DNA from 4 places in the Kineococcus sp. NBC_00420 genome. Region 3 is predicted to be linked to each of the others. Evidence: riboswitches for the same ligand, from Rfam matches in the RefSeq annotation. Region 3 holds a riboswitch; each other region holds the start of a gene.
What was found. A riboswitch is a leader RNA that binds a small molecule or an ion and turns the genes downstream of it on or off. The one in region 3 is predicted to bind S-adenosylmethionine.
Positions count from the first base shown of each region.

Region 1: it holds a riboswitch for S-adenosylmethionine, as region 3 does, so the genes downstream of both, OG218_RS22235 (ABC transporter substrate-binding protein) here and OG218_RS08280 (methylenetetrahydrofolate reductase) in region 3, are expected to answer to the same signal.
Region 2: it holds a riboswitch for S-adenosylmethionine, as region 3 does, so the genes downstream of both, sfnG (dimethylsulfone monooxygenase SfnG) here and OG218_RS08280 (methylenetetrahydrofolate reductase) in region 3, are expected to answer to the same signal.
Region 4: it holds a riboswitch for S-adenosylmethionine, as region 3 does, so the genes downstream of both, OG218_RS21105 (MetQ/NlpA family ABC transporter substrate-binding protein) here and OG218_RS08280 (methylenetetrahydrofolate reductase) in region 3, are expected to answer to the same signal.

Region 1 is NZ_CP107930.1:4,530,396-4,537,373, reverse strand. Features, by position in the region: gene rpmA (50S ribosomal protein L27) at 13-270, opposite strand; gene rplU (50S ribosomal protein L21) at 279-590, opposite strand; partial or broken gene OG218_RS22240 (Rne/Rng family ribonuclease) at 1,144-3,822, opposite strand; SAM riboswitch class I at 4,160-4,248, shown strand; gene OG218_RS22235 (ABC transporter substrate-binding protein) at 4,479-5,855, shown strand; gene OG218_RS22230 (carbohydrate ABC transporter permease) at 5,852-6,814, shown strand; gene OG218_RS22225 (carbohydrate ABC transporter permease) at 6,811-6,978, shown strand, end outside.
Region 2 is NZ_CP107930.1:3,822,415-3,829,392, forward strand. Features, by position in the region: gene OG218_RS18885 (DUF3017 domain-containing protein) at 1-61, shown strand, start outside; gene OG218_RS18890 (MetQ/NlpA family ABC transporter substrate-binding protein) at 151-1,065, opposite strand; gene OG218_RS18895 (methionine ABC transporter permease) at 1,055-1,816, opposite strand; gene OG218_RS18900 (methionine ABC transporter ATP-binding protein) at 1,813-2,808, opposite strand; SAM riboswitch class IV at 2,976-3,086, opposite strand; SAM riboswitch class I at 3,256-3,339, shown strand; gene sfnG (dimethylsulfone monooxygenase SfnG) at 3,349-4,494, shown strand; gene OG218_RS18910 (N-acetylmuramoyl-L-alanine amidase) at 4,641-5,447, shown strand; gene idi (isopentenyl-diphosphate Delta-isomerase) at 5,467-6,012, shown strand; gene OG218_RS18920 (AAA family ATPase) at 5,969-6,978, opposite strand, start outside.
Region 3 is NZ_CP107930.1:1,701,380-1,708,357, forward strand. Features, by position in the region: gene OG218_RS08265 (sensor histidine kinase) at 1-274, shown strand, start outside; partial or broken gene OG218_RS08270 (transposase family protein) at 600-724, opposite strand; gene metE (5-methyltetrahydropteroyltriglutamate--homocysteine S-methyltransferase) at 1,001-3,340, opposite strand; gene OG218_RS08280 (methylenetetrahydrofolate reductase) at 3,337-4,278, opposite strand; SAM riboswitch class I at 4,340-4,431, opposite strand; SAM riboswitch class IV at 4,592-4,706, shown strand; gene OG218_RS08285 (aminotransferase class V-fold PLP-dependent enzyme) at 4,763-6,109, shown strand; gene OG218_RS08290 (rhodanese-like domain-containing protein) at 6,193-6,567, shown strand; gene OG218_RS08295 (hypothetical protein) at 6,594-6,827, opposite strand; gene OG218_RS08300 (LLM class flavin-dependent oxidoreductase) at 6,905-6,978, shown strand, end outside.
Region 4 is NZ_CP107930.1:4,276,242-4,283,219, forward strand. Features, by position in the region: gene OG218_RS21095 (methionine ABC transporter permease) at 1-73, opposite strand, end outside; gene OG218_RS21100 (methionine ABC transporter ATP-binding protein) at 73-1,095, opposite strand; gene OG218_RS21105 (MetQ/NlpA family ABC transporter substrate-binding protein) at 1,092-2,048, opposite strand; SAM riboswitch class IV at 2,116-2,226, opposite strand; gene OG218_RS21110 (DUF1737 domain-containing protein) at 2,328-2,531, opposite strand; gene OG218_RS21115 (DUF7711 family protein) at 2,528-3,154, opposite strand; gene OG218_RS21120 (OsmC family protein) at 3,211-3,714, shown strand; gene OG218_RS21125 (purine-cytosine permease family protein) at 3,793-5,250, opposite strand; gene OG218_RS21130 (NtaA/DmoA family FMN-dependent monooxygenase) at 5,247-6,632, opposite strand; gene add (adenosine deaminase) at 6,629-6,978, opposite strand, start outside.

The sequences.
Region 1 (6,978 bases), 2.8 Mb from region 3:
ACTGGTGGTACGTCACACGCCGGCTGCGACGATGTTGATGACCTTGCGGCCACGACGCGTGCCGAACTCGACGGCGCCGGGGATCAGAGCGAACAGCGTGTCGTCGCCGCCACGGCCCACACCCGCACCGGGGTGGAAGTGGGTGCCGCGCTGGCGGACGATGATCTCGCCCGCGAGGACGACCTGACCGCCGAAGCGCTTGACGCCGAGGCGCTGGGCGTTGGAGTCACGACCGTTGCGCGAGGAGCTCGCGCCCTTCTTGTGTGCCATGAGTCAGCTCACTCCCCGATGCTGGTGATCTTGACGCGGGTCAGCGGCTGGCGGTGGCCCTGACGCTTGCGGTACCCGGTCTTGTTCTTGTACTTCAGGATGGTGATCTTGGGGCCCTTGGCCTCCTCGACCACCTCGGCGACGACCTTGACACCCGCGAGAGCCGAAGCCTCGTGAGTCACGGTCTCACCGTCGACGAGGAGAAGGGGCTGCAGTTGCAGCGTCTCCCCGTTGGCCACGGGGACACGGTCGATGGTCAGCACGTCGCCGACCGAGACCTTCTCCTGCCGGCCGCCGGCGCGGACGATGGCGTACACCACAACGAACCCGTTTCTCTCGTCACAACTGGAAGGCCAGCAGACCGATGGACGGTCTGTGGCTCGCGCACGATGGCGCACCAAGGGTCAAGCGTACGGAACGCCGTCCCATGGGTCAAAACGGCTGGCCGCGAACGGCCGGCCGAGTCGTTCAGTCGCCCGCGGACGAGGCGCCCGGGGCGGACCCCTCGCGCTCCTCGCGCTCCTTGTGGCGGGCGGCCGCGGCCACGGCCGCGATCGCGGCGAGGACCGCGGAGTCCTTGGCGGGCTCCCGGGGGGCGTCCTGCTCGGACTCCCCGCGCGGGGCGGAGCCGTTCGAGGAGGATCCCTCGACCGAGGGGGCGTCGCCGGCGGGACGGCCGTTCTCCGTCTCCCCCTCGGCCCCCTTGTCCCGGCCCCGACCACGGCGCGAGCGGGACTTCGTGCTGCCCCCGTTGCCACCGGAACCGCCGTTGCCCCCACCGTTCGAGGAGGGGCCGGAGGAACCGCTGGAGGAGCTCGAGGAACCCGTGGGCGTCGGCTGCGGGGCGGGGTTCGCGTCGGCGGCGGCGTCGAGCTCCTCGAGGACCGCCGCGAGGCCCTGTCCGGTCCGCTTGCGCGTCATCTGGACCAGCCCGAGCGAGGTCACCTCGGCCACCTGGTGCTTGGTCCGGTCCCGGCCCAGGCACTCGATGAGGCGGCGCAGCACGAGGTCGCGGTTGGACTCGAGGACCATGTCGATGAAGTCGATGACGATGATCCCGCCGATGTCGCGCAGCCGGAGCTGACGGACGATCTCCTCCGCGGCCTCGAGGTTGTTGCGGGTGACGGTCTCCTCGAGGGTCCCGCCGACACCGGTGAACTTCCCGGTGTTGACGTCGACCACGTGCATGGCCTCCGTCGGGTCGATGACCAGGGAACCGCCCGAGGGCAGCCAGACCTTGCGGCCCAGCGCCTTCTGCAGCTGCTCGTCGATGCGGTGGTGGGCGAAGACGTCCTCGCTCCCCTCCCAGCGCACGAGCCGGTCAGCGAGGTCGGGGGCCACGTCGTCGACGTAGTCGCGCACCGTTTCCCACGCCTCGTCCCCGGACACGACGAGCTGGGTGAAGTCCTCGTTGAAGACGTCGCGCACGACACGGACGGTGAGGTCCGGCTCGCCGTGCAGCAGGATCGGCGAGTTCTTGCTGGACGCCTTGGCCTCGATGGCCTCCCAGGTGGCCTGCAACCGCTGCACGTCCGCGGCCAGCTCCTCCTCGGCCACACCCTCGGCGGCCGTGCGCACGATGACGCCGGCCCCCTCCGGGACGACCTGCTTGAGGACCTTCTTCAACCGCGCGCGCTCGGTGTCGGGCAGCTTGCGGGAGATGCCCGTCATCGACCCGCGGGGGACGTAGACGAGGTAGCGACCGGGCAGCGAGACCTGGCTGGTGAGTCGCGCACCCTTGTGCCCGACCGGGTCCTTGGTGACCTGGACCAGGACGGAGTCGCCGGACTTCAGCGCCGCCTCGATCCGGCGCGGCTGCCCCTCGAGCCCGGCGGCGTCCCAGTTGACCTCACCGGCGTACAGCACGGCGTTGCGGCCCTTGCCGACGTCGATGAACGCGGCCTCCATGCTGGGCAGCACGTTCTGCACGCGGCCCAGGTACACGTTGCCGACCATCGTGGTCTGCGCGGACTTCGCGCCGTAGTGCTCGACGAGGATCCCGTCCTCGAGGACGCCGATCTGGGTCTTGTCGTCCTGCTGACGCACGACCATCACGCGTTCGACGGACTCGCGGCGGGCCAGGAACTCGGCCTCGGTGAGGATCGTGCGCTTGCGGCCCTGCTCGCGGCCCTCGCGGCGGCGCACCTTCTTCGCCTCGAGACGCGTCGAGCCCTTGAGCGCGGTGATCTCGTCCTCGCCGGTGCCACCGATCGTGACCGCGGCACGGGGACGACGCGGTTCCCGGACCCGGGTGACGGTGTTCGGCGGGTCGTCGGGCGAGACGTCCTCGGACTCCGCGGAACCGCTGCGACGGCGACGGCGACGACGGCGGCGGGAGGACCCGTTCGACTCCTCGCCGTCGTCGTCCTGCTCGGTCTCGTCCTCGGGGTCCTCGGTCTGGTCCCCGGAGTCGGTCTCGGCGACGTCCTCGTCGTCCGCGCCGGTCTCGCCCGACTCGTCCTCGACGTCACCGTCGACGGGGGTGCGGCTGCGGCGACCGCGGCCACCGCGGCGGCGACGCCGACGCGGCGCACCACCGTCGTCGTCGTCGTCGTGGTCGTCGTCGCCCGCGTCACCCTGGTCATCGATCTGGTCGTCCTCGTCACCGGTCCGGTCGAGGGCGTCGTCCACCTCGACGTCGGACTCGCCGTCCTCCTCGCCGTCGAAGGCGAAGGTGTCCTGGTCGCTGACGGGGGGCGGGCCGGCGGGTGCGGAGGCGCGACGGCTGCGACGCACGGGCTCCTCGTCGACGGGGGCCTGGAAGAAGAGGGCGGTGGCGCGGGCGGCCGCGTCGGCGGCACGCTCACCCTCGCTGGGGGCCCGTCGTCCCTGGGCGAACCCGGCGGCTCGCAGCAGGACCGGGTCGTCCATGAGGTCGGGGTCCTCCGCCACCGGGGTGACGGGGGTCTCGACGGGGGCTTCCTCCACCGGGACGTCCTGCGCGAGCGCAGCGGCCTCGACGGGCTCCTCCTCGACGGGGACGGCCGGCACCACGGGCGCGACGGCCGTCTTGCGGCTGCGACGACGACGGGCGGGGGCCGCGGCCGGGGCCTCGGCGGGGGCCTCCGCAGTGGTCTCCACGGCGGCCGGTTCGACGGCGGGCTCGGGGGTGGGTTCCGGGGTGACCTCGACCTGGGGGGTCACCTCCGCCACGGGTTCCACGACGGGTTCGGCGACAACGGGTTCGGCGGCCACCTCGGCCGGGGTCGCGACCTTGCGGGTCGCCCGACGCGCACGACGACGCGGCGGCGCCTCGGTCTCCACGACAGGCTCGGGTGCCGGGGCCACGACGGGCTCCGGCTCCGCCGCCACGACGGGATCGGGCGTCGGTTCCGCCACAGCGGGGGTGGCGGGGGTGGCGGGCTCGGCCGCGGCGCTGGTCTCGCCTGACACGTCGACGTGGGCCGGCGGACCGGCGGGTCGACTCGCCGCACGGCGCCGGCGGGGCCGCGTCGTCGCCGCGCCCTCGGCTGCTGCTGCGTCGTTCTCTTCGGGTGTGGTGCTCACGGGTGCTCCGCTCGCCCGCGGCGCCCGCTCCACCGGTGAACCCACGGCCGCGCGAGCGTCCTGGTCGGAATCGCCGGGTGGGTCGTCCCGCACCCGACGGAAGTCCTCTGTGTGCACCGACGGGTTCGCGCTCTTCGCGTGCTCCGTCCGTGCCGCCGGCGGTCGACGTCCGGCGTGTGGCCCGGGGCGCCTGCGAGGTCCTTCCACTGGACCGCGGCGCTCCCCGGAGCCCGCGCGCAGGGCGACGGTCTCGACAGCGGGCCGGGCGCCCGGTGTAGGGAACGCTCGACCACTGTCAGTGTCGCACAGCTCGCCAGGACGGGTCCGGGCCGTCCGCGGCAACCGTCGCCAAGGGGGCCGGCGGTCCGCTACTCTCCGATCAACACCATCCAGAGTGGCCGAGAGACCTGGCTCGACGACGCCACAGCAACCACCGCGCAGCGGCAGGTGCTCCCGCCAGGGCGATGGAGGAAACAGCGTGATCAGCCGTACCCGCTCGACCCTGACCCGGCGCTTCCACGTCGACTTCTCGCGCGCCGCCTCCACGGCGTGTCGCCAGGGCGCTCCGATGCGCCGGGGGACGCCGCGCGCGGTCTGAGCACCGCCGCCGCATCCCCGCAGCACCTCGCTCGACCTCCTCCCCCGCGCCCTCGCGCACCCCGACGGACGGTCACCGTCCGCCTACCCCCCGGAGCACACCCATGTCCGCGCCCCGTCGCACCCTCCTGCCCGCCAGCACCTCCCGACTCCTCGCGTCCCGTCGGCGGGTCCTCTCCGGGGCTCTCGGCCTCGGCGCGCTCGCCGGCACCGGCACGCTGGCCGCCTGCGGTGACGAGAGCACCTCCTCGGGCCTGAGCGCCGGGAAGGCCGTCGACCTCAAGGGGGCGACGATCAAGCTGATGGTGAACCAGCCGCACGTGCTGGCCTTCACGGACCTGCTCGGCAAGAAGTTCGCGGCGGAGTTCGGCGGGAAGCTCGAGGTCACGGCGATCCCCTACGACCAGCTCACGAGCAAGCAGATCCTGGACGTGCAGGGCGGCGACGGGGAGTTCGACGTCTTCGACTACTTCTACTTCGGCCTCGGCCAGCTCGTCGACGCCGGCGCCCTGGTCGACCTCACGGACTGGATCGGCGCGAACACCGACATCGCGACCGACGACTTCCTGCCCTCGATCTACGACCCGTACACCCTGATCGACGGCAAGCGCTACGGCCTGCCCTTCGACGGCGACACCCACGTCCTCTACTACAACACCGAGGTCTTCGAGAAGTACGGCGTCGAACCGCCCAACACCTGGGACGACTACGACGCGGTCGCCGCGAAGATCACCCAGGACTCCGGCGGCAGCGTCTACGGCGCGATCGTCGAGGGTCAGCAGGTCCCGATGATCCTGGGCTGCTCCTTCATCAACCGCCTCGCCGGCTACGGCGGCACGCTCGTCGGCTCCGACGGCAAGGCCGCGTTCCACGGGGCGGAGGGGCTGGCCGCGCTGCAGCACCTCATCGACGTCTCCCCCGCGGCCCTGCCGACACCGCTGCAGACCGGCTTCGACCAGGCCAACTCCGCCTTCCTCTCCGGTCAGGGCGCGATGCTCGACACCTGGACCGACCTCGGGCTGAAGGCGCAGGACCCGGCCGGCTCGAAGATCGTCGACAAGTGGGGCGTGGTCACGCTCCCCGTGGGCGGGAAGAACACGACCGCGCGCACCGCGCTGGACGCCGGGTTCGGCCTGGGCGTCTCGAGCGCCTCCCAGCAGATCGACAAGTCCGCCGCCTTCGTGAAGTGGGCGACGAACCAGGAGAACAACCTGCTGCTCGCCTCCACCGCGGGTTCTGGGATCGACCCGGCGCGCAAGACCGTCCTGGACTCCACCGACTACGCCACGGCCGCGGGCATCGCGACCGACGTCATCCGCGAGGGTCTCGACGGTGACCCGCTGGCCTGGCCGAGCCGGGCCGGTGCGCCGAAGGCGCTGCAGGACCTCGTCGACCAGCTGGCGCTCGCCATCCAGGGGTCCACGGAACCGCAGGCCGCGCTCGACAAGGCCGCTGAGAGCTGGGAGAAGGAACTCGGATGAGCCAGCTCCTGGACGGGCAGCGCACCGTGCCCGGGCCGCGGCGGGGTCGCCGCGATCCTGCGGCCCGGCGCGCGGTCCCCGGCCGCCACCGGCCGGGGCACGTCTCGACGTGGCTGGCCGCGCCCAGCCTCGCGGGGCTGGCGCTCATGCTGGTCTACCCGACGGTGTTCGTCGTGGCCCTGGCCTTCACGAAGTCGTCGCTGGGCAAACCCCTCCAGCACTTCACGGGGGTCGACAACTTCGTCGACGCCTGGGAGTCGCTGGCCTTCGCGGGTTCGCTGGTCCGTTCCGTGGTCTTCGCCGTCGTGGCCGCCCTGGTCGCGACGGGACTCGGCATCGCCCTCGCCCTGTTGCTGCACGCGCGGGGGACCCGGTTCGGCGCGGTGGGAACGATCCTCCTGCTGCCCCTGGTCACGCCGCCCGTCATGGTCGGGGTGGCCTGGAAGCTCATGCTCGCCCCGGTCGGGGGCGCGTTCGGCGGGTTGTTCTCGGCGATCGGCTTCCCCGGCGCGAACCCGTTGGGCGACAGCGTGGGAGCCTTCGCCGCGTTGATCGTCATGCACGTCTGGCAGTGGACGCCCCTGGTGACCCTGCTGGTCTTCGCGGCCCTGCTGGGGGTCCCCGAGGAACTCCGCGAGGCGGCCTCCCTCGACGGCGCCGGTGCGTTCCGCACGTTCACCTCGGTGGTCTGGCCGGTCGTCGCCCCCAACGTCCTCTCGGTCCTGCTGCTGGAACTCGTCATCGGGTTGAAGGTCTTCGACCTGGTGACCGTGGTGACCCAGGGCGGGCCGGGGGTCTCCACCATCGTCAGCAGCTTCGAGATCTTCCGGACGGGCATGCGCGGCAGCTACGAGATCGGGACGGCCGCCGCCGAGACGCTGGTCTTCGGCCTGGTCGTCGGGGTCCTCACCACCGTGGTGACGCTGGTGCGTTCGCGTGCCGTGAAGGCCGACCGGTGACCGGCGCCGTGCTGCGCCGCAGCGGTCTGCGCGTGATCCTGGCGGCCGTCGCGTTCGTGGCGCTGCTGCCGATGCTGTTCATGGTCTCGCTGTCGCTGCGCAGCGTGGACGACATCGCCAACGGCGGCTGGCTGCCGACGAACTTCGTGTGGTCGAACTTCAGC
Region 2 (6,978 bases), 2.1 Mb from region 3:
CCTGCTGGTGCTGGCGGTGGCCTGCCTCGTGCTGGCCGGGCTGGTGCCGACCCCGCAGTAGTTCTGCAGCCTCGCGTCGACACGCCGACGTCCAGGCGGTGGCCGCCGGCGTGTCGACGCAAGGGTGCATCACTGCTGTGGGCGCCTGGCTCAGGTGGCGTCGAGGGGCAGCAGGACACCCTTCACGTCGGCGTCGTTCGAGAGGTACTCCTGGACCTTCGGGTCCTGGAACGTCGCGATGAGCGCCTTGACGTTCTCGGTGTCGATCCACTTCGTGCCCACCGTGAGCTGGCCCGCGAACTCGTCCGGGGCGGCGGGCGCGAAGATCTGCTGCTCGATCGGGATCTTGGCCGCGAGGTAGTACTCGGTGTAGCCGACGGCGGCGTCGAGGTCGGGCAGGGCGCGGGACTGCGCGCCGAAGTCCAGCAGCGTGAACTGCAGGCCCTTGGGGTTCTCGGCGATGTCGTCGACGGTCGCCGTCCCGATGTCCGTCCCCGGTTCGAGGGTGATGAGCCCCGCCTTCTCCAGGACGAACAACCCCTGCGACTCGTTCGCCGGGTCGGAGTACAGCGAGATCGTGCCGCCCTGCGGGATCTCCGCCGGCGTCTTCCACTTCGAGGACCACAGGCCGAAACCCCACCGGAAGACCGGCGTCGCCGCGGTCTCCTGGAACCCCGGGTTGGCCTGCAGGACCTGACCCAGCCACAGCTTGTGCTGGTAGATCGTGCCCGCGACCTCGCCGTCGTTCACCGCGCGGTTGATGGTGTTGCTGTCGGCCAGGGCCTTGAACTCGACGTGGATGCCGTGCGCGGGGGCGACGTCCTTCGCGATGTAGTCGATGAGGGCCTCCTCGCGGGCGTTGCCCTCGGCGGTCGCGACGTAGAGGGTGGCGCCCGCCTGGGTGTTGGCGCTGTCCTCGCCGCCGAGACGGGGCACGACGACCGCGGCGGCGATCCCGAGCAGGACGACGGCACCGCCGGCCACGAACGGCCACAGTCGTCGGCGGCGGACCTCGAAACCGTGGTCGTCGGCGGGCTTGGCGTCGGGGCGGGTCTCAGTGGACAAGGGAGTTCTCCAGGTCTGCGGTGGGGGAGTTCGTGGGGGCGGCGCTGCGGCGACGGGCGCGCGGGTCCGCGAGGCGGGCCAGGGCGTCGCCGAGGAGTTGCACGGAGGCGACCAGGGCGACGAGGACGACGATGGTCGCGATCATCACGGCGTGGTCGAAGCGCTGGTACCCGTAGGTGATGGCGAGGTAGCCGACCCCGGGGGCGCCGATCGTCCCGGCGATGGCCGAGTACTCGATCATCGCGATGGTGTTGATGGTGAGGCCGCCGATGATCGAGGGCAGCGCCTCGGACAGTTGCACACTCGTGATGACCTGCAGCGGAGAGGCTCCCGAGGCCTTCGCGACGGCGACCACCGACGGGGGCACCGAGCGCAGCGAGTTCTCCACGATGCGGGCGAAGAACGCGGTGCCGGCCAGGACCATCGGCACGACGGCCGCCCGGATGCCGATGTTCGTACCCGTGACGAACCGGGTGAACGGCACGAGCGCCGCCATCAGCACCAGGAACGGCAGGGACCGCCCGGTGCTGACCACCCAGCCGAGGACGCGGTGGGCCGGGCGGTTCTCCAGCAACCCGTCCGGGGCGAGGTTGTGCAGCAGGACCCCCAGCGGGACCCCGAGCAGCACGACCAGGGCCATGACGATGCCGACCATCAGCAGGGTGTCGCCGAGGGCGGGCAGGACGAGCGCCGGGATCTGCGGCAGGGGCGTGTCCAGGTTCGAGGCCAGCGGGAGGGCGGCGGGGCTCACGGGACCAGCTCCAGGGTCGAGGGCGCCTCGGTGGCGCGGGTGTGCAGTCCCCGTCGCTCGAGGGCGGCGATCAGCCGCGCGGGGTCCACCGAGTCCGGCACCCCGAGGGTGGCGTGCCCGACGGTCCGCCCGGTGACGGCACTCACGGAGGCGCCGAGCAGGGCGAGGTCGTGACCGAGTTCGCGGGCCGTGCTGGTCAGCCAGTCCGCCGGCACGTCGTCGCCGCGGTAGTGCACCGTCCAGGTGACGAGCCGGGGATCGGTGGCGACCGCCCGTCGGGGCAGCAGCGCGGCCCCGACGGGCGACCCCGGGTCGCGCAGGACGTCCAGCAGGGGCGCCGACTCGACGATGCGGCCGTGCTCGAGTCGGGCCACGGAGTCCGCGACCTCGACGACCGTGTCCATCTCGTGGGTGATGAACAGGATGGACAGCCCGAGGTCGTCGCGCAGTTCGCGCAGCAGCGCCACGATCGAGGCCGTCGAGCGCGGGTCCAGCCCGGAGGTCGCCTCGTCGGAGAGCAGCACGCTCGGGCGCAGGGCCAGGGCGCGGGCGATCCCGACGCGCTGGCGCTGACCGCCGGAGAGCTCGTGCGGGTAGCGGCCGGCCAGGTCGGCCAGACCCACCCGCTCCAGCAGCTCGGCGACCCGGGCACGCCGCTCGCGGGGGACGACCCCGAGGTAGCGCAACGGGAGTTCCACGTTCTGGGCGGCGGTGCGCCGGGTCTGCAGCCCGTCGGACTGGAAGATCGTGCCGATGCGGCGACGGGCTTCGCGCAGCCGTCCCTCCCCGAGGTGGGTCAGGTCCTGGCCGCCGACGAGCACGGAACCCGACGTGGGCCGGGTCAGCAGCGTCACGCACTGGGCGAGGGTGCTCTTGCCGGCCCCGCTCGGCCCGACGACGGCGGTGATGCTGCCGGCGGGGACGAGCAGGTCGAGGCGGTCGAGGACGGTGGTGCTCCCGTAGGTCTTGGTGAGCTGTCTCAGCTCGATCATGGCTCGATCACGTCGTCTCCAGGGCGGCGTGGGGCGCGCGAGGGCGCGGCGGGGGAGCGTCGGGCGGACCGGCGCAGGGGGGACCGCCGGACGGGGTGGCCCGGGGTGTTCAGCGGGGAGTGCGGACGCTCAGCGTCGACAGGTCTGGTGGGACACGTGCGTCTCCTTCAACGTCCTTACCCGCGACACCCGCGGGTCGGGTCATCACCCGGAGCACCCCACGACGGAAGGAGGGTTGCCGACCAGCGAGCCGGGGCTTCGCGCTGGTACTCATGACCTGATTCGACAGTGACAGCCGAACCGGGGTCCGTCAAGCGGTTCGGGAAGGTACCGGATATCCGCACCCGGCTTCGAAATCGTTCGTGCGCAACGGCTTGCGCCGGACCCCTCCGGTGCCGGGCCGGCCCGAGTCGCTGCGGGGCCGCCGACGAGGCGTTACAGTTCGCAGGACCATCCAGAGCGGCCGAGAGATCTGGCTCGACGACGCCGCAGCAACCCGAACCCGGGTGCTACCGCCAGGACCGATGGAGGAGCACCACCATGTCCGTCAACGAGCCGCTGAAGTTCGCCTACTGGGTCCCGAACGTGTCGGGCGGCCTGGTCGTCTCCACGATCGAGCAGCGCACCAGCCACGACCCGGCCTACAACGTCGCCGTCGCCCAGGCCGCCGAACGCGTCGGTTTCGAGTACGCCCTGACCCAGGTCCGCTACCTCGCCTCCTACGGGGCGGACGCGCAGCACGAGTCGACGTCGTTCTCCCTCGCCCTGCTGCTGGCGACGCAGAAGCTCAAGGTCATCGCCGCGGTGCACCCCTTCTTCTGGCACCCCGGGGTCCTCGCGAAGTTCGCAGCGACCACCCAGGAACTCACCGACAACCGCCTCGCGCTGAACGTCGTCTCCGGCTGGTTCAAGAACGAGGCGACCCAGCTCGGGGTCACCTGGCACGAGCACGACGACCGCTACCGCCAGTCCGAGGAGTTCATCGCCCTGCTGCGCGGGGTGTGGACCGAGGACGGTTACAGCCAGCAGGGTGAGTTCTTCAACGCCGAGGACATCACCTTCCGCCCGCAGCCCAAGGTGCAGCCGGAACTGTTCCAGGGAGGCAACTCGACTGCCGCGCAGGCGATGGCCGGCCGGGTCAGCGACTGGTACTTCATGAACGGCAAGTCGATCGCCGCCGCCGCCGCCGGGGTGCGCGAGGTCAGCGCCCTCGCCGCCGGCAACGGCCGCTCGGTGCGGTTCGGGCTCAACGGTTTCGCCGTCGTCCGCGACACCCGCGACGAGGCCGAGGCCGTCCTCGAGGAGATCATCGCCAAGGCCGACCGCACCAAGGTCGAAGGTTTCGGCGCCGCCGTCCAGGAGGCCGGGAACTCCACCAGGGACGGCAAGGGCATGTGGGCCGACAGCGAGTTCCGCGACCTCGTCCAGTACAACGACGGTTTCCGCACCGGTCTGGTCGGGACGCCCGACGAGGTCGCCCGCCGCATCCTGGCCTACCGCCTCGTCGGGGTGGACCTGCTGCTGCTCGGCTTCCTGCACGTCAAGGAGGAGGTCGAGGCGTTCGGCGAGCTCGTCATCCCGAAGGTGCGCGAACTCGAGGCCCGCCTCGTCGCGGGTGAGGACCTGGACCTCGGCGCGGAACTCGACGAGGCCGTCGTCGCGGCGACCACCCCGGTCCCCGCCTGACGCTGCGCCCCGGAGCCGGGCGCCTCAGAGCTGCGCCACCAGGAAGGCGGTGATGCCGTCGCTGCGACCACTCGCGGGAGTGGAAGCTCACCTCGTGCACCGCCGTGGCTGAAGACCACCCAGGCCGTCCGTGACACGCTGGGGCCGTGCGGTGCCGACCGGGACTCCTCGCGACCACCGTCGCGGTGCTGGTGAGCGCGTGTTCCGCGCCGCCTGCGCCCGCACCCGCACCCACCGCGAGCGCGGAGGTCCGAGTGGCGGCCCCCTCGCCGAGCACCCCTGCACCCGTCGTCGTGCTCGACCCCGGCCACAACGGCGGGAACGCCGCGAACCCCGCAGCGATCGACGCGCTGGTGCCCGCGGGCGGCTTCGAGAAGCCCTGCAACACGACCGGGACCAGCACCGACGCCGGCTACCCCGAGCACGCCTACGCCTTCGACGTCGCCCTGCGCACCGCCCACCTGCTGCGGGCCCGGGGCGTCACCGTCGTGCTGACCCGCGACGACGACACCGGCGTCGGGCCCTGCGTCGACGCCCGTGCCGCCATCGCCACCGCCGCCGGTGCGGCGCTCACGGTCTCCATCCACGCCGACGGGGCCGCGGCGAGCGCCCGCGGGTTCCACGTCGTCGAGCCCGCGCTCGCCCCCGACGGCGGCAACGCGGCCGTGCTGGCCGCCTCCGACGTCGCGGCGCGGGACCTGCTCGCGTCCTTCGGGACGGCCACCGGCCTGCCCCGGGCCGACTACCTCGGCGACCTCGTCGAACCGGGGCTGACCCGGCGTTCCGACCTCGCCGGGCTCAACCTCGCGCGGACGCCGTCGGCGCTGCTGGAGTCGGCCAACATGCGCAACGCCGAGGAGGCCACCCTCGTCTCGGACCCGGACTTCCGGGCCACCGCAGCCCGGGGAATCGCCGACGGTGTCACGGCCTTCCTTGCTCGCAACGGGTCCTGAGACCGTTTACCGTTCGGGGGTGACCCTCGCACCGACCGCCGATCTGACCGAACTCGTGGTCCTGCTGACCGAGGACGGCACACCGTGCGGGACCGCGCTGAAGTCCCAGGTCCACCACACCTCGACGCCGCTGCACCTGGCCTTCTCGTGCTGGCTGCTCGACGACGCCGGGCGCACCCTGCTGACCCGGCGGGCAGCGACGAAGCGCACCTGGCCGGGGGTCTGGACCAACTCCTTCTGCGGTCACCCCGGTCCGGGGGAGGAGCCCGCGGACGCCGTGGTCCGCCGCTCCGTCCAGGAGCTCGGGATCGAGGTGGAGGGCGTGACGTCGCTGCTGCCGAGCTTCCGCTACCGCGCGGTCATGGCGGACGGCACCGTCGAGAACGAGGTCTGCCCCGTCTTCACCGCGCGCATCGCCACCGGGTCGGGGGACCTGGTCCCTGACCCGGACGAGGTCGACGAGTTCCGCTGGGTCCACCTCGACGAGCTCCGCGAGCAGATCGCCGCGGACCCCTCGCCGTTCAGCCCGTGGATGCTGTGGCAGTGGGAGCAGTTCCCCCGCTGACCTCCGGGTCCAGGCGGATGACGGTCGCCCCCGCGATGGACGTGTGCACCCCCGGGCCGGGGGTGAGCAGCAGGACCTGGGTCGAGGGTGCGACCCGTTCGAAGACCACCCCGAGCCGTTGCAGCCGCAGCGGATCGGAGTGGCCGAGGGCGTCGTCGAGGACGACGGGAACCCCGTCGGCGGGGTCGACGAGCGTCGCGCACGCCAACCGGGTCAGCACGGCGAGCTGTTCGCGCGCACCCGTCGACAACTGCTCGTAGGGGACGGTGCAACCCTCCAGCGTGCGGTCGAGGATGCGCAGTTCGTCGTCGAGGCCGATGCGGAAGCTCTCGCCGTAGACGGTGCGGCCGAGTTCCTCGAGCCGGTCGGCGAACGGTGACACGTAGCGGCGCCGCAACACCCCGCGGTGACGTTCCAGGGTGTCGCGCAGCAACCGGGCCGCGGCCGCCCGCCGGGTGAGGCTCTCGAGTTCCCCCTCGAGGCGGGCGACGCGGGACTCCGCCTCGTCCCAGACCTCCTGGCGGGCCTCACCGCCCATGACGGAGAGCCGGGCCTCCAGCCGCAGCAGGTCGCTGGTGAGCACGTCGCGCCGTCCCACCAGGTCGGTGAGCCTGGACTGGACCTGCTGCGCCCGCCGCAGGGTCGCGTCGGCGTCGCGGGCCGCGAGGTCGGCCTCGAGGTCCGCGACCTCCGCCGCCGTGGTGTCCGCGGCGGTGTCCGCGGCGGTCAGGGCCCGGGCCAGCGCGTCGTCGTCCTGCTCGGCGCGGGACTGCTCGAGCCGGAGCGCGGCCCCCTCGACCTCGGTGCGGGCGACCTCGAGAGCGGCCGTGCGGGTGGCGAGCTCACCGGCCAGGGCGTCGGCGTGCCGGGCGGCCGCGGCCGCCGTCGTGGCGGCCTCTCGGGCCGCGCGGCGGCTGCGCAGCGACGTCTCCCGGGTCTCGGCCTCCAGCGTCCGGGCCGCAGCCA
Region 3 (6,978 bases):
GGCCGTCATCGTCCGACTCACGCCGGAACGTGATCGCGTACGCGTGGACGTCGCGGACGACGGCGCCGGTCTACCGCCGGAAATGGCCGCGCGGATGTTCGACAGGTTGTGGCGAGCCGATCCGGTACGAAGTCGGACCACCGGCGGGCACGGACTCGGACTGACGATCTCACGACGGCTCGTCGAACTGCATGGTGGACAACTCACGGTTTCGGCGGCATCCCCCCACGGTGCCGTCTTCACGATGCGTCTTCCCATCAACGCCAGGAACTGAAACTGCAGCTAGCCTCGATCGTTCACGCGATCTTCGGCTCGGGTGGTCGACATGAGCGGATCTGCTGCACGGATCGACGAACCGAGCTGATGTGCCCTGAGCCGAGGCAGGTATCCGACCTGGACCTGTTGGCGAAACCACCTGTTGAGGCTCCGCAACCACACCGAGCCCTCCTCCGCAGCGGCCCGGTCATCGCGTTGTGCGGTCGTGCTCGGAGATCCCGTGCGGGCAGGTGAGACGGTGACGTCAGTCACCCACGACCCGGGTCAGCGAGAACCTCGTGGCCGGCGTCGATGAACTCCCGCAGCGCGGACAAGAGGTCGAGGTGGTTCCGGGCGCAGGTGGTGTCCTGCTCCCGTCCGGGCCGGACGCGTGAAACCCGGATCGGCCAACGTCAGGAGCGGTGAGAACGCGAACGTTCCCGCCGTGGCGGTGGTGCTCGCCTGACCACCCTCCCCCGTGAGCGGGTGGACACTCCGATGCCGTCGTGGCGGTTCAGGTTCACCATCCGGGAGGTGGGCAGGACGGCGGTGCAGGTGACAAGAACAACACGATGGAGCCTGGCCGAGGCACCCGCGCCCGTGGCCGGGGAGGGGGCTGCGGCGTCGTCGAGCCAGGTCGCTCAGCCGCTCTGGACGGTGTTCTACTGGAAGCAGAAGGCCCCCCGCCAGAACCACGACCCGGCTCGGCAGGTCGGCGGGAACACCTGCCGTACGAACGGGCACGTCAGCTCGTCGCGACGGCGTGCGCGGGGAGTTCCGCGCGGACGGTGCGGGCGGCCTCGACGAGGTTGCGCAGCGACTCGGTGGTCTCGGCGTAGCCACGGGTCTTGAGGCCGCAGTCCGGGTTCACCCAGACCTGACGCGCCGGGACCGCGGCGACGGCGGCGCGCAGCAACCCGGCGACCTCCTCGGTCGAGGGAACGCGCGGCGAGTGGATGTCGTAGACCCCCGGCCCGATGCCCCGCGCGAAACCGGCCCGCGCGATGTCGCCGAGGACCTCCATGCGCGAGCGTACCGCCTCGATGCTCGTGACGTCCGCGTCGAGGCCGTCGATCGCGTCGATGACCTCGCCGAACTCCGAGTAGCAGAGGTGGGTGTGGATCTGCGTCGCGTCGGCGGCACCGGCCGTCGCCAGGTGGAACGAGTTCACCGACCAGTCCAGGTAGGCGGGCTGGTCCTGGGTGCGCAGGGGCAGCAGCTCCCGCAGCGCGGGTTCGTCGACCTGGACGATCCCGATGCCGGCGGCCTCGAGGTCGCTGACCTCGTCGCGCAGCGCCAGGGCGACCTGGCGGGCGGTGTCGCCCAGCGGCTGGTCGTCGCGGACGAAGGACCAGGCGAGGATCGTCACCGGGCCGGTCAGCATGCCCTTGACGGGCTTCGTCGTGCGCGTCTTCGTGTACCGGCTCCAGGGCACGGTGATCGGCGCCGGACGGACGACGTCACCCCAGAGGATGGGCGGGCGCACGCAGCGCGACCCGTAGGACTGGACCCAGCCGTGGGCGGTGACGGCGAAACCGTCGAGCTGCTCGGCGAAGTACTGGACCATGTCGTTGCGCTCGGGTTCCCCGTGCACGACGACGTCGAGCCCGAGTTCCTCCTGCAGGTCCACGACGCGGTCGATCTCCGCCTTGAGGAACTCCTCGTAGGCGGCCTCCGTGAGCTCCCCCCGCGTCCACGCGGCCCGCGCCCTGCGGATCTCGCTCGTCTGCGGGAACGAGCCGATCGTCGTCGTCGGCAGCGCCGGCAGACCCAGCGCCTGCTCCTGCGCGAGGCGGCGCACGGCGTAGTCGCTGCGGCCGAAGGCCTCCGGGGTGAGCGCTGCGAGCCGGTCGCGCACCTCGGGACGGACGACGCCGGGGGCACCGACGCGGTCGGCCCGGGCCTGCGCCGACGCGGTGAGCTCCGTCTGGACGGACGCCGCGTCCCCCAGCGCCTTGCCCAGGACGACGACCTCGGCGACCTTCTGGTCGGCGAAGGCGAGCCAGCCGCGCAGGCGCTCGTCGAGGGTGGTCTCGCGGGTCACGTCGTGCGGGACGTGCAGCAGGGAGGTCGACGTCCCGGCGACGACGTGGGCGGCGGAACCCTCGAGGGTCCGCAGCCGGGCCAGCGCCTCGACGAGATCGGCGCGCCAGACGTTGTGCCCGTCGACGACGCCGCCGACGACCGTCTTGCCGTGCAGCAGTTCCGGACGCGCCGGCGTCGCGCCGCGGACGAGGTCGAGGGCGAGACCCTCGACCGCCGTGGCGACCAGGGGTTCCAGGAGATCACCCGGGTCGCCGTAGGGCGTCGCGACCAGCAGACGCGGACGGCCCTCGAGCGCCGCGAGGCGGTCGTAGGCGCGGCGGACGAGGTCGGCGAGACCTTCGACGCCGTTCGTCGCGGAGTCGCTGACGAGCGCCGGTTCGTCCAGCTGCACCCACTCCGCCCCCGCTGCCGCGTAGGCGGCGAGGAGTTCCTCGTAGGCGCCGAGCAGGTCGTCGAGCCGGGAGATCGGGGCGAAACCCGCCGGGGCGTCGTCGGTCGCCTTGGCCAGCAGCAGGAACGTCACGGGCCCGACCACGACGGGACGGGTCAGGAACCCGTCGGAGAGCGCCTCGGCGAACTCCCGCACCCCACGGTCGTCGGCGAACCGGAAGGCCGTCGACGGGGAGATCTCGGGGACGAGGTAGTGGTAGTTGGTGTCGAACCACTTCGTCATCTCCAGCGGGGCGTCCGCACCGCGACCGCGGGCGATCGTGGAGTACCCCACGAGGTCGACGCGGCCGTCCTCGCCCACGACGTCGGCGAAGCGCGGCGGGACGGCGCCGAGGGCGACGGCGGCGTCGAGCACCTGGTCGTAGGCCGAGAACGCGCACGGGATCGACGCGTCGTGCGCCGGCAGGCCGAGGGAGTTCAGCCGGCGGACCGTGGCGGCACGGACCCTGGCCAGGGCGGCCTCGGTGGTGTCGCGGTCGGCGCGACCGGCCCACAGGGCCTCGAGGGCCTTCTTGGCCTCGCGGTCGGCGCCGATGCGGGGGTAGCCGAGGACGGTGGCGGTCCAGGTGGGGAAGTTCTCGGTGCTCACGGGGTGGGACCTCCTACCGCAGCGATGCGGCTCTGGATGGATCGGGGCAGGTTCAGGTGGTCGAGCAGGTCGAGCGCGGGTTCCGCCGCGTTGAACGTGTAGAGGTGCAGTCCGGGGGCGCCGGCGTCGAGCAGTCCCGCCGCGAGTCCCGACGAGAACGCCGTCGACGCCCGGCGGCGCTGGGCGGTGTCGTCGGTGTCGAGCGCCGCGAGCAGCTGTTCCGGGGCCGGGACACCGGCCAGCTCGCCGATGCGCTGCAACCGGCGGGCGTCGTCCGTCACGGCGATGCCGGGCAGCAGCGGGATGCTCACCCCGGCGGCGCGCGCCCGGCGCACGAAGGTCGCGTACTCCTCCGCCGAGAACGTCACCTGGCAGATCGCGAAGTGCGCACCGGCGTCCTGCTTGGCGCGCAGGGCCGCCAGTTCCGCGTCGCGACCGCGGGGGAAGGCCGCCACGGCGAGGGTCAGGGGACCCTCGTCGACGGGGACGCGGCCGCCCCGCAGCGCGGAGCGCCGCCGGTCGGCGACCTGGAGCAGTTCGACCAGGTCCCGCGCGGTCGCCAGACCGTCGGGGTGCGGGGTCCAGTCCGCGCTCCCGACCGGCGGGTCGCCCCGCAGCGCGAGGACGTTGCGGACACCGGCGTCGAGGAACTCGCCGGCGAGTTCCACCACCTCACGTCGCGAGGACCCCACGCACGTCAGGTGGGCCATCGCCGGCACGGCCGTCGAACCCAGGACGTGGGCCAGCAGTTCCCGACTCGGTCCCCTCGTCGCGCCGGCCGCCCCGAAGGTGACCGAGACGAAGTCGGGGTGCGTGTCGAGGAGATCGGAGAGCCTGCGCCACAACGACTCCCGCCCGATCTCGGAACGGGGCGGGAAGAGTTCGAAACTGACGGTGGGCCTCCCGGTCGCGGCGGCGACGAGGGGAGCCAGCGTCATCGCGGCCGGCCCCGGTCCGGAACCGGGTACGCGTCAGGAACATCGGTGGGGCGCATCACGAACTCCATCGGCCTGGCTTTAGCACCCTCGCCCGGGCTCGGGGGGTTGCTGCGGCGTCGTCGAGCCAGGACTCTCGGCCGCTCTGGATGGTGTTCACCGAATGTAGACCGGGGTCGACGCGATCCACAAGTGCTGTTCCGGGGTTCCCCCGAACGGAGGAACTACCCGACACGTGGGGTTCTGGAGGGAGTTCCGACGGGTTCGCGACACGCCGATCTTGCTCAGCGGGGTCCGACGTGACAACCTCAGCGCAGGTCATGAGCGCCAGCGACAAGCCCCGGCTCGCTGGCCGGCAACCCTCCCTCCGCGGCGGGGTGCCCCGGGTGACGACCTGGTCGACGCCGCAGTGGCGCCGGCAAGCGCGGACCTCGCCGGGGCGATCCCGGTCCTCCCGGCAGGGTCCAGTTCCTCCAGGAGACTCCTCGTGACGCTCAGCACCCTCTCCCCCCTCCGCTGCCCGGCGCCCGTCGCGCCGCTGCTGCCCGTGGTCGGCCGGGACACCCGCGTCCCGCTCGCCCAGGGCGGGTCGACCACCTACGCGAACCTGGACAACGCCGCCAGCGCACCCGCCCTCACCTCGGTCGCCACCCGCGTCGCCCAGGTCCTCCCCCACTACGCCAGCGTCCACCGCGGCGCCGGGTACCTCTCGCGCGTCTCCACCGCCCTGTTCGAGCAGGCCCGGGCCGAGGTCGGGACCTTCCTGGGGGCACGCCCCGACGACGTCGTCGTCTTCACCCGGAGCACGACCGACGCGCTCGACCTGCTCGCCCGGGCGGTCCCGCAGGGCTCCAGGGTCCTGGTGGCCGACGTCGAGCACCACGCGAACCTGTTGTCGTGGCAGCGCTCAGCCCTGACCACGGTCCTGCGCGGCGGGTCGGACGCGGAGGAGACCGCGACGCTGCTGGAGGCCGAGCTCGCCCGCGGCGGGTACGCGCTGCTGGCCGTCGCCGGTGCCTCCAACGTGACCGGTGAGGTGCTGCCGCTGCGTCGGCTGGCCCGGGCCGCGCACGCGGCCGGCGCCCGCATCGCCGTCGACGGGGCGCAGCTGCTCCCCCACCGCCGGGTGGACCTCGGTCGCGACGGGATCGACTGGATCGCGCTGTCCGGGCACAAGCTCTACGCCCCCTACGGAGCGGGCGCGCTCGTCGGTCGTCGCGACTGGCTCGACGCCGCTGATCCCTACCTCGCGGGTGGGGGCGCCACCCTCGACGTGCGCCACGACGCGGTGCGGTGGGCCACCGGGCCCGACCGCCACGAGGCGGGTTCCCCGAACGTGCTCGGCGCCGTCGCCCTCGCCCAGGCCTGCAGCACGCTCGCGACGCTGGCCCCCGGAGCGCTCGAAGCGCACGAGGAGGCGCTGCGCGAACGGCTCGTCGGCGGGCTGACGGCGCTGGCCGGCGTCGAGGTCGTGCGCCCGCACCCCGACGACGCCGTGGGGGTCGTGACCTTCACCGTCCCCGGTCGCTCGGTCTCCGAGGTCGCGGCCTTCCTCTCGGCCGAGCACGGGATCGGTGTGCGCGACGGACGGTTCTGCGCCCACCGGTTCGCCGACTCCCTCGGTCTGGCCGACGGCGGTCTGAGGGTCTCCACCGGGGTCGGAACGGGATCGGCCGAGGTCGAACGGCTGCTGGCCGCGGTCGAGCAGTTCGTCGGTGCCGGGCCGGAGCTCGAGTACGGGATCGTCGCGGGGCACTGGGGTCCCACGACCGACGCTCGCCCGGAACCCGCGTCCTTCCTGCCCGCGCCCGGTGCGGACGCGGACCTGGGGTGAGCACCTCGCCGACGCCTCAGCCAGCAGCGACGACGGACTCGCGCGATCGCCGGGGCCGACCGCACGAACCGAGGAGACACGACGTGAGCGACACCCCCGCAGCACCCCAGGCACCGCTCGTCGACGCGGAGACCGCCGGGCGCGCCGTCGCCGCCGGTGCGCTGTTCGTCGACGTCCGCAGCGACGCCGGGCGGGCCGCCGCCGGCGACCTGCCGCAGGCCGTCGTCGTGGCCAAGACCCAGGTGGCGGAGAAGTTCGCCCTCGGTTCCGACACCGCGCTGGCGGAACTCACCGGGAAGGACCAGGAGATCGTCGTGATCTGCGGTTCCCCCGCGGGCTCCGGCCCCGTCACTGCCGAACTGCTGGCGGCCGGCTTCACCGACGTCGTGCAGGTCGACGGCGGTTTCCCGGCCTGGAAGGCCGCGGGCCTGACCGTGGGCGAACCCGCCCAGACCTGATCCACCCCGGTCGACGGGACGGGACGTCAGGGCATCGGCTCGCTGCTGGGCCGGGACCCGTCGCCGATCCCACCACGTTCGGCCTCGGCGAAGAGCGCGCGCAGCTCCCCCTCGAACTGCGGCCAGCTCAGCTCACCGGGGGCCGGCTCGTCGTCCAGCGGCGACCAGGCGTACCCCCACTGCCCCTGCCCCGCGATGGCCAGTCCGGCCACGATCGACGACACCCAGTGCGCCAACAGTTCTCGTACCCGGTCACGCATGGTCGCCTCCTCGTCGATCGGTGGAGAGCACTGTGACACAGACGACGGCTGCCGTACCCACCACTCAGGAGATTTCCGTGCCGCCCCCCTTCCACGTGTTCCTCGACGTCGACGGCGGCGGGTGGCACCCCGCGGCCTGGCGCCGCTCCCG
Region 4 (6,978 bases), 2.6 Mb from region 3:
ACGTCTGCCAGATCGACTCGCGGAAGACGTCGACGCTGTCGAGGAAACCGTCGAAGAAGCCCTTCCCGGCCATCAGACCTCCTCTTCGGCGTGCACGCCGTCGGCGGCGAGCGCACGGAGCGTGCCGTCCACGTCGGGGCCGCTGAGTTCGTAGGTCAGTGAGCCGGTCCGGCGTTCGCGGATCTCCGAGACACCGCCGAAGACCAGTTCCGCGGTCGCGCCGGTGCTCCGGAACACCGAGTCGATGCGCTGCTGCAGACCGGGTTCGTCGGTGATGCGGACGCTCACGAGCCGGCCGGGGTGGTGGGTGCGCAGCCGGGCCAGGGTCTCGGCCGGGGGCCGGTCGTGGGTGGCGCTGCGCACGAAGCGCTGGGCCGCGGCGGTCTGCGGGTTCGAGAACACGTCGTAGACCTCGCCGACCTCGACGATCCGCCCCTCTTCCATGACCGCGACGCGGTCGGCGATCTGGCGCACGGCGTCCATCTCGTGGGTGATGACGATGATCGTCACCCCGAGTTCGGTGTTCACCCGCCGCAGCAGCGACAGGACCTCGGTCGTGGTCTCGGGATCCAGCGCGCTGGTGGCCTCGTCGGCCAGCAGCAGCGGGGGGTTCGTGGCCAGCGCGCGGGCGATGCCGACGCGTTGCTTCTGCCCACCCGAGAGTTGTTCAGGGTAGGCGTGCGCCCGGTCGAGGAGACCGACGAAGTCCAGGAGTTCCGCGGTGCGGGCGTCGCGCTGCTTCGCGGGGACCTTCGCGACCCGCAGCGGGTAGGCGACGTTCCCGGCGACCGTCCGCGAGCGGAACAGGTTGAACTGCTGGAAGATCATCCCGATCTTCGACCGGGCCGTGCGCAGCTCGCCCTCCGACAGCTTCGTCAGGTCCTGCCCCCCGACCCTGACGCTGCCGGAGGTCGGCAGCTCGAGGGCGTTGACGAGGCGGACGAGCGTGGACTTGCCGGCGCCGGAGTAGCCGATGACGGCGAGGACCTCTCCCTCCTCGACGTCGAGGGAGACGTCGTCGACCGCCGCGACGGACTGGCCGTCGCGGCGGTCGAAGCGCTTGGAGACGTTCTCCAGCGTGACGAGGGCGCTCACTTGCCCTTCGCGGCCTTCGCGTCGGCCTCGACGGTGGCGAGGTCGGCCTGCAGGTCCGCGGCGCTGCGGTCGGAGACGACCGCGTTCGGGTAGTCCTTGGAGAACACCGTCTGCACGGCCGGGTCCTGGAAGAGGGCCGCCAGCTTCAGGTAGGTCTCGTTGTCCTTGTCCTTGGCCCGCGCGGCGAAGATGTTGACGTAGGGCGCGGCCGAGGGGTCGGACGGGTCGTCCTTGGCGATGACGTCGGTCTCCGGCAGCTTGGCGCTGGTCGCGTAGTTCACGTTGACGATCGCGGCGGCGACGGAACCGCTCTGCAGCGCGTTCGCGGTCTGCGAGGCGTCGATGGCGGTCACGTCGACCTTCTTGGTCTCGATGTCCTCGATCGAGGAGAAGGCGTTGCCCCCGTCCTTGAGGGTCAGCAGACCCGCCGATTGCAGCACCAGCAGGCCGCGTGCCTGGTTGATGTCGTCGTTCGGGATGGCGACCTTCGCGCCCTCGGGGAGCTCGGACGGGCTCTTCGCCGTGGTCGAGTACAGCGGCAGCGGGTAGATGGCGGTGCCACCGATGGGCTGGATGTCGTCGTCGGCGGTGACGTCGTAGTTCGCCAGGTACTGGATGTGCTGGAACTGGTTCAGGTCGATCTCGCCCTGCGACAGCGCCGGGTTCGGCAGGCTGTAGTCGGAGAAGTTGACCAGGTCGACGGTCACGTTCAGCTTCGACTTCGCCAGGTCCACGTACGTCGTCCAGTAGTCCAGCGACTTGTCGGCCACGCCGATCTTCACGGTCTGGGCCGGGGCGGAACCGGCGGCGGTGGTCGTCGCGGTGTCGTCCTTGCGGGTCCCGAGGACGACGGCGACGATCACCACGACCACGACGACGACGGCCGCGACGATCCCGATGAGGAGGCCGCGGCGCTTCGGCTTGTCGGGCAGGGCGGGGGCGGGGCTGGACACGGTGGCACTCCGGTGGTCGAACGGCGGGCGCGCGGCTCGCAGCACGCCGTGATCGACGGCGTCCGTTGTTCCGCGCTTGCCGGACGGGGTCGTCCGGCCTGGTCTTCACCTGGGGCACCCCGCCGCGGGGGAGGGTTGCCGGACAGCGAGCCAGGGCTTGTCGCTGTCACTCATGACCGTGGGGGAACCGTAGGTTCCCGTCGTCGAACCCGTCAAATCGCCCCCGCGCCGGTGTTCAGCCGACCGTAGGACTGCCCGCGTCTCAGCGCAGGCGTTCGGTCACGCCGCCCCGCCGTCACCGGGTCGGGTCAGGACGTGGGGGAGGACGACGGCCTGCGCGGCGACGGTGCGCCCGTCCGTCGTCGTCACCGACGGGCTGCCGTACAGGACGTAGCCCTCGGCCAGGGCCGCCGTGACCTTCTCGCAGAAGGAACGGTCGTCGGGGCCGGTCAGCAGCCGGTACGTCAGCTTCTCGTCGCTCACGCGTCCAGACCGTTCGCGCCCAGAGCGTCGCGGGCGTCCTGCAGGCTCAGCAGGCCCAGGGCGGCGTCCGCCAGCGCGTCGCCGAGCTTCTTGTGGTTGGCCCGGGCCCAACGCTTCCCGTCGTAGTCGGTGGCCGTGCGGCGCAGTGCCTCGAGGCTCGCGCGCAGGTCGCGGTCGAGGCGTTCGCGCAGTTCCCCGTCCGTGGGCGCCTCGGGGCGCAGCGCCTCGCCGTCGCCGTTGCGCAGCTGCAGGAGCGCCTCGTGGTCCAGGCCCTCCTCCCGGGCCCAGAACCGCACCGGCCGTTCGACCAGGTGGTTCCACACCGGGGCCTGCGCGGACCGGAAGAGGACCTGGACGGGGCTCTTCCCCAGTCCGGACGCGTTGAGCCAGAACTCACCGGCCTGCGGTCGGCTGAAGAGCGCGCACTCGTCCTCGGGGAGGTCGACGACGACGGCGACCCGGACGAACGTCGGGTCCTCGCTGTCCTGCTGCGGGCCGAGCAGGGCGCCGAAGACCCACGCCTCCTCGGCGCGGAAGAGGTTCAGCTCGGTGGGCAACGAGTTCGCGTGCTCGCACCCCTGGGCGACGTCGGCGAGCTTGCTGACGGCAGTGGTCCACTTCACGGCAGCATCTTCGCGGGTGTTGCGGGGCCGGCCCCACGGGGGCCTAAGCTCGCCCGGTGGATTCGACCGAACTGAGGGCCCTGCAGAAGCCGTTGAAGGACGCCTACCGCGAGGACCCGGCCCAGGCGCTGGTCCCCGCGAAGGCCGTGGCGGTGCTGGACGGGCAGTCCATCGGCGTGTCGGTCGACGGGTTCGCGGGCACCACCCGCGCCGGGCTGCACCCCGCCGCCGGGGGCGACGGGACCGAGGCGTGCTCCGCCGACATGCTCTGCGAGGCCGTCGCGGCCTGCGCCGGCGTGACCCTGCGCAGCGTGGCCACCGCCATGGGCGTGGAGCTGCGCAACGCGTCGGTGACCGCCGAGGCGCACTGGGACGCCCGCGGCACGCTCGGCGTCTCGCGCGAGGTGCCCGTCGGCATCACCGACGTCACCCTGACCTTCACGTTCACCTCCGACGCCGACGAGGCGACCGAGGCCAAGATGATCTCGCTGGCCGAGCGCTACTGCGTCATCGCCCAGACCCTGCAGACCCCGCCCAAGGTCTCCGTCCAGCGCGGCTGAGCCCCGCCGGGAGGGGGATCGTTGCCTCCACGGTCCCACTCCGCGGGACCGTGGAGTCAACGATCCTCCCGGCGAGGGTCAGGCACGTTCCTCCTGGAGGGCGACGGCCCGGCGCCCGCCGACGAAGACGGCGACGAAGCCGAGCACGAAGGCGAACAGGACGCCCAGGTTCGCGTAGGCCCAGCCCCCCTCCTTGCCGCCGATCGGCCCGAGCAGGTAGCCCTGCCAGGTCAGCCAGCTGGCCCCGGTGTTGGTGACGAGTCCCCAGCCGAGGACGGTGGCGACCACCATGGTGACCACCGCGAGCGGGCGCACCGAGCCGTAGCGTCCGCGCGAGTCGAGGAGTTCTGCTTCCGCGTAGTCGCCCTTGCGCAGCGAAAGGTCGGCCAGGAAGATCCCCGCCCACGCCGCGATCGGGACACCCAGGGTGATGAGGAACCCCTGGAACGGGGTGAGGAAGTCCTTGGAGAAGAACGCGATGTAGATCGATCCGGCGAGCATCAGGCAGCCGTCGATCAGCACCGCCACCGGGCGCGGAACCCGCAGGCCGACGTTCAGCAGGGCCAGCCCCGAGGAGTAGATGTCCATCACCGCACCCCCGATGAGGCCCAGCACGGCGACGACGACGAACGGGACGAGGAACCACGTCGGCAGGATGTCCGTGAGCGCCCCCACGGGGTCCGCCGCGATCCGGCCGCTGAGGTCCTTCGACGACCCGGCGACGAGCGCGCCGAAGACGAGGAGCACGCCCGGGCCGAGCGAGGAACCCAGCGTCGTCCAGAACACGACCCCGCCGCTGGAGGCCTCGCGCGGGAGGTAGCGGGAGTAGTCCGCCGCCGCGTTGGCCCACCCGAGACCGAAACCCGTCATCACGAGGATGAACGCCCCGACGACCGCCGCGGCGTTCCCGGCCGGGAGGGCGTTCACCGCGTCCAGGTCGATGGAGTCGGCCGCGAAGACGATGTAGAGGACCGTCAGCACCGCGGTGACGACCGTGATCCAGCGCTGCATCCGCATGATGACCCTGAACCCGAGGGTTCCGCCGAGCACGATCAGCCCGACGACGATCACGAGGGCGACGAGTTTCGTGCCCGTGCCCCCACCGGCTCCGAGACGGTCCAGCACGGTCGCCGTCGCGAGCACGGCGACGGCCGCCAGCGACGTCTCCCAGCCCAGCGTCAGCAACCAGGACACCAACGAGGGCAGGCGGTTCCCGTCGACCCCGAAGGCCGCGCGGGACAACGTCATCGTGGGCGCCGAACCGCGCTTCCCGGCGATCGCGACGAGGCCGACGATCACGTAGGACAGGAACACCCCGGCGATCGAGACGGCCGTGGCCTGCCAGAACGAGATCCCGAAACCCAGGACGAACGAGCCGTAGCTGACTCCCAGGACGGACACGTTGGCGGCGAACCACGGCCAGAACAGGTCGCGTGGCCTGCCGTGGCGTTCGGACTCGGCGACGGTGTTGATGCCGTTCAGTTCGACGTCGACACCGCCCACCCTCGTCTCGGGGGTGGCGGGGATCTCGCTCACGTCGACTCCTCGGGAGGATGGCGGTACCGGGCCGCGGGGTGGTCGGCGGGCAGCCTCGTGCGGCCCGGACCGAAGACCACCTCCCGCAGCGTACGGCCTGGGGCGTCGCGACCGGGTGGTGGCGCCAGCGTGCCCCGCCGGCGCAGTTCGGGGACGACCTGCTCGCAGAACTCCGCGTAGGAGCCCGGTACGACGAACGGGGTGAGGTTGAACCCGTCGATCCCCGTCTCCCGCACCAGCGCCTCCATGGCGTCGGCCACGTCGCCCGCCGTGCCAGTGAACACGAACTCCCGCATCCCGAAACGCAGGAAGTCGGCGCGCGCGTGGGCCACCGTCTCGTCCCGGTAGCGCTCCACCTGGGTCCGCCCGCCCTCGGTGCGGACGTCGGAGAAGTTCCCGCGGGGGTCCAGGGCAGCGAGGTCGACGCCGGTCATCGAGGCGTAGTAGGCGCGGGCGGCCTCCGGGTCGACCCAGGACAGGTACTCCTCGAGGCGGGAGCGGGCGTGGTCCCGGTCGCGCCCCAGCACGACCGTGAGTCCGACGAGGGTGCGCAGCGACCCCGGGCCGCGTCCGTGCCGGGCGGCCCGGGCGTGCAGGTCGAGGACCTGGCGGCGCAGCGTCCCGGCGTCGCGGCCCTGCAGGAACACCACCTCGGCGTGGGTGGCCGCGAACTCCCGACCGCGTTCGCTGGCGCCGGCCTGGAAGAGGACGGGGGTGCGCTGCGGGGAGGGCTCGACCTTGAAGTAGCCGTCGCAGTGGAAGTAGCGGCCGTGGTGGTGGACCTCGTGGACGCGACGCGCGTCGGCGTAGCGCCGCGTCGCCTTGTCGTGCAGGACGGCGGCGTCCTCCCAGCTGCCCTCGAACAACCGGTAGCTGAGGTCGAGGTGCTCGTCGGCGATGTCGTAGCGCTCGTCGTGGCGGGGCAGCGGTTCGCGTCCGTGCAGCGCGCTGACCACCCCCGCCGACGTCGTCACGACGTTCCAGCCGATGCGCCCGCGGGTGAGGTGGTCCAGCGTCGCGAACCGCCGGGCGTTCGGGTAGGGGCCCTCCAGACTCGTCGAGGACGTCACCGCGAACCCGAGCCGGCTCGTCACCGCGGCCATCGCCGGGACCAGCAGCAGGGGGTCGTTGGTCGGCATCTCGACCCCCTGCTCGAAGGTCACGGCCGGGGTGCGGCCCTCGAGCACGGGGTAGCCGGGGGAGTCGGCCAGGAACAGCAGGTCGAAACCCCCGTCCTCGAGGAGCCGGGCCAGCGACGTCCAGTGCGCGAGGTCGAGGTAGCGGTCGGTGTGCTGCTCGGGGTGGGCCCACAACCCCTGGCTGGTGAGGTTGGGGCCGTTGATCTCGAAGGCGCTCAGCAACAGGTGGTGCGGTTCCCTCACGCGGGGACGCCCGCCGGGCTGCGCTCCAGCCAGTCGAGGAGACCCGCGCCGAGGCGGTGCCGGGTCGCCGGGCTCATGCCCTCGATCCGCAGACCGTGCCCGGCCAGGGCCGCGAGGTCGGTGTCGCTCAGCTTCCACACCTCGCGCGCCACGGCGTACTGGTGGCTGACGCCACGACCGAACCAGAGCTGGTCGTCGGCGTTGAGGGTGATCCCCACGCCCGCGGCGTGCAGGAGCGGGGCGGGGTGCGCGGCGAGCGTGGGGACGATGCCGAGCGCCACGTTGGAGACGGGGGCGACGTCGAGCACGATGCCCTCGTCGGCGAGGCGGCGCACGAAGGCCGGGT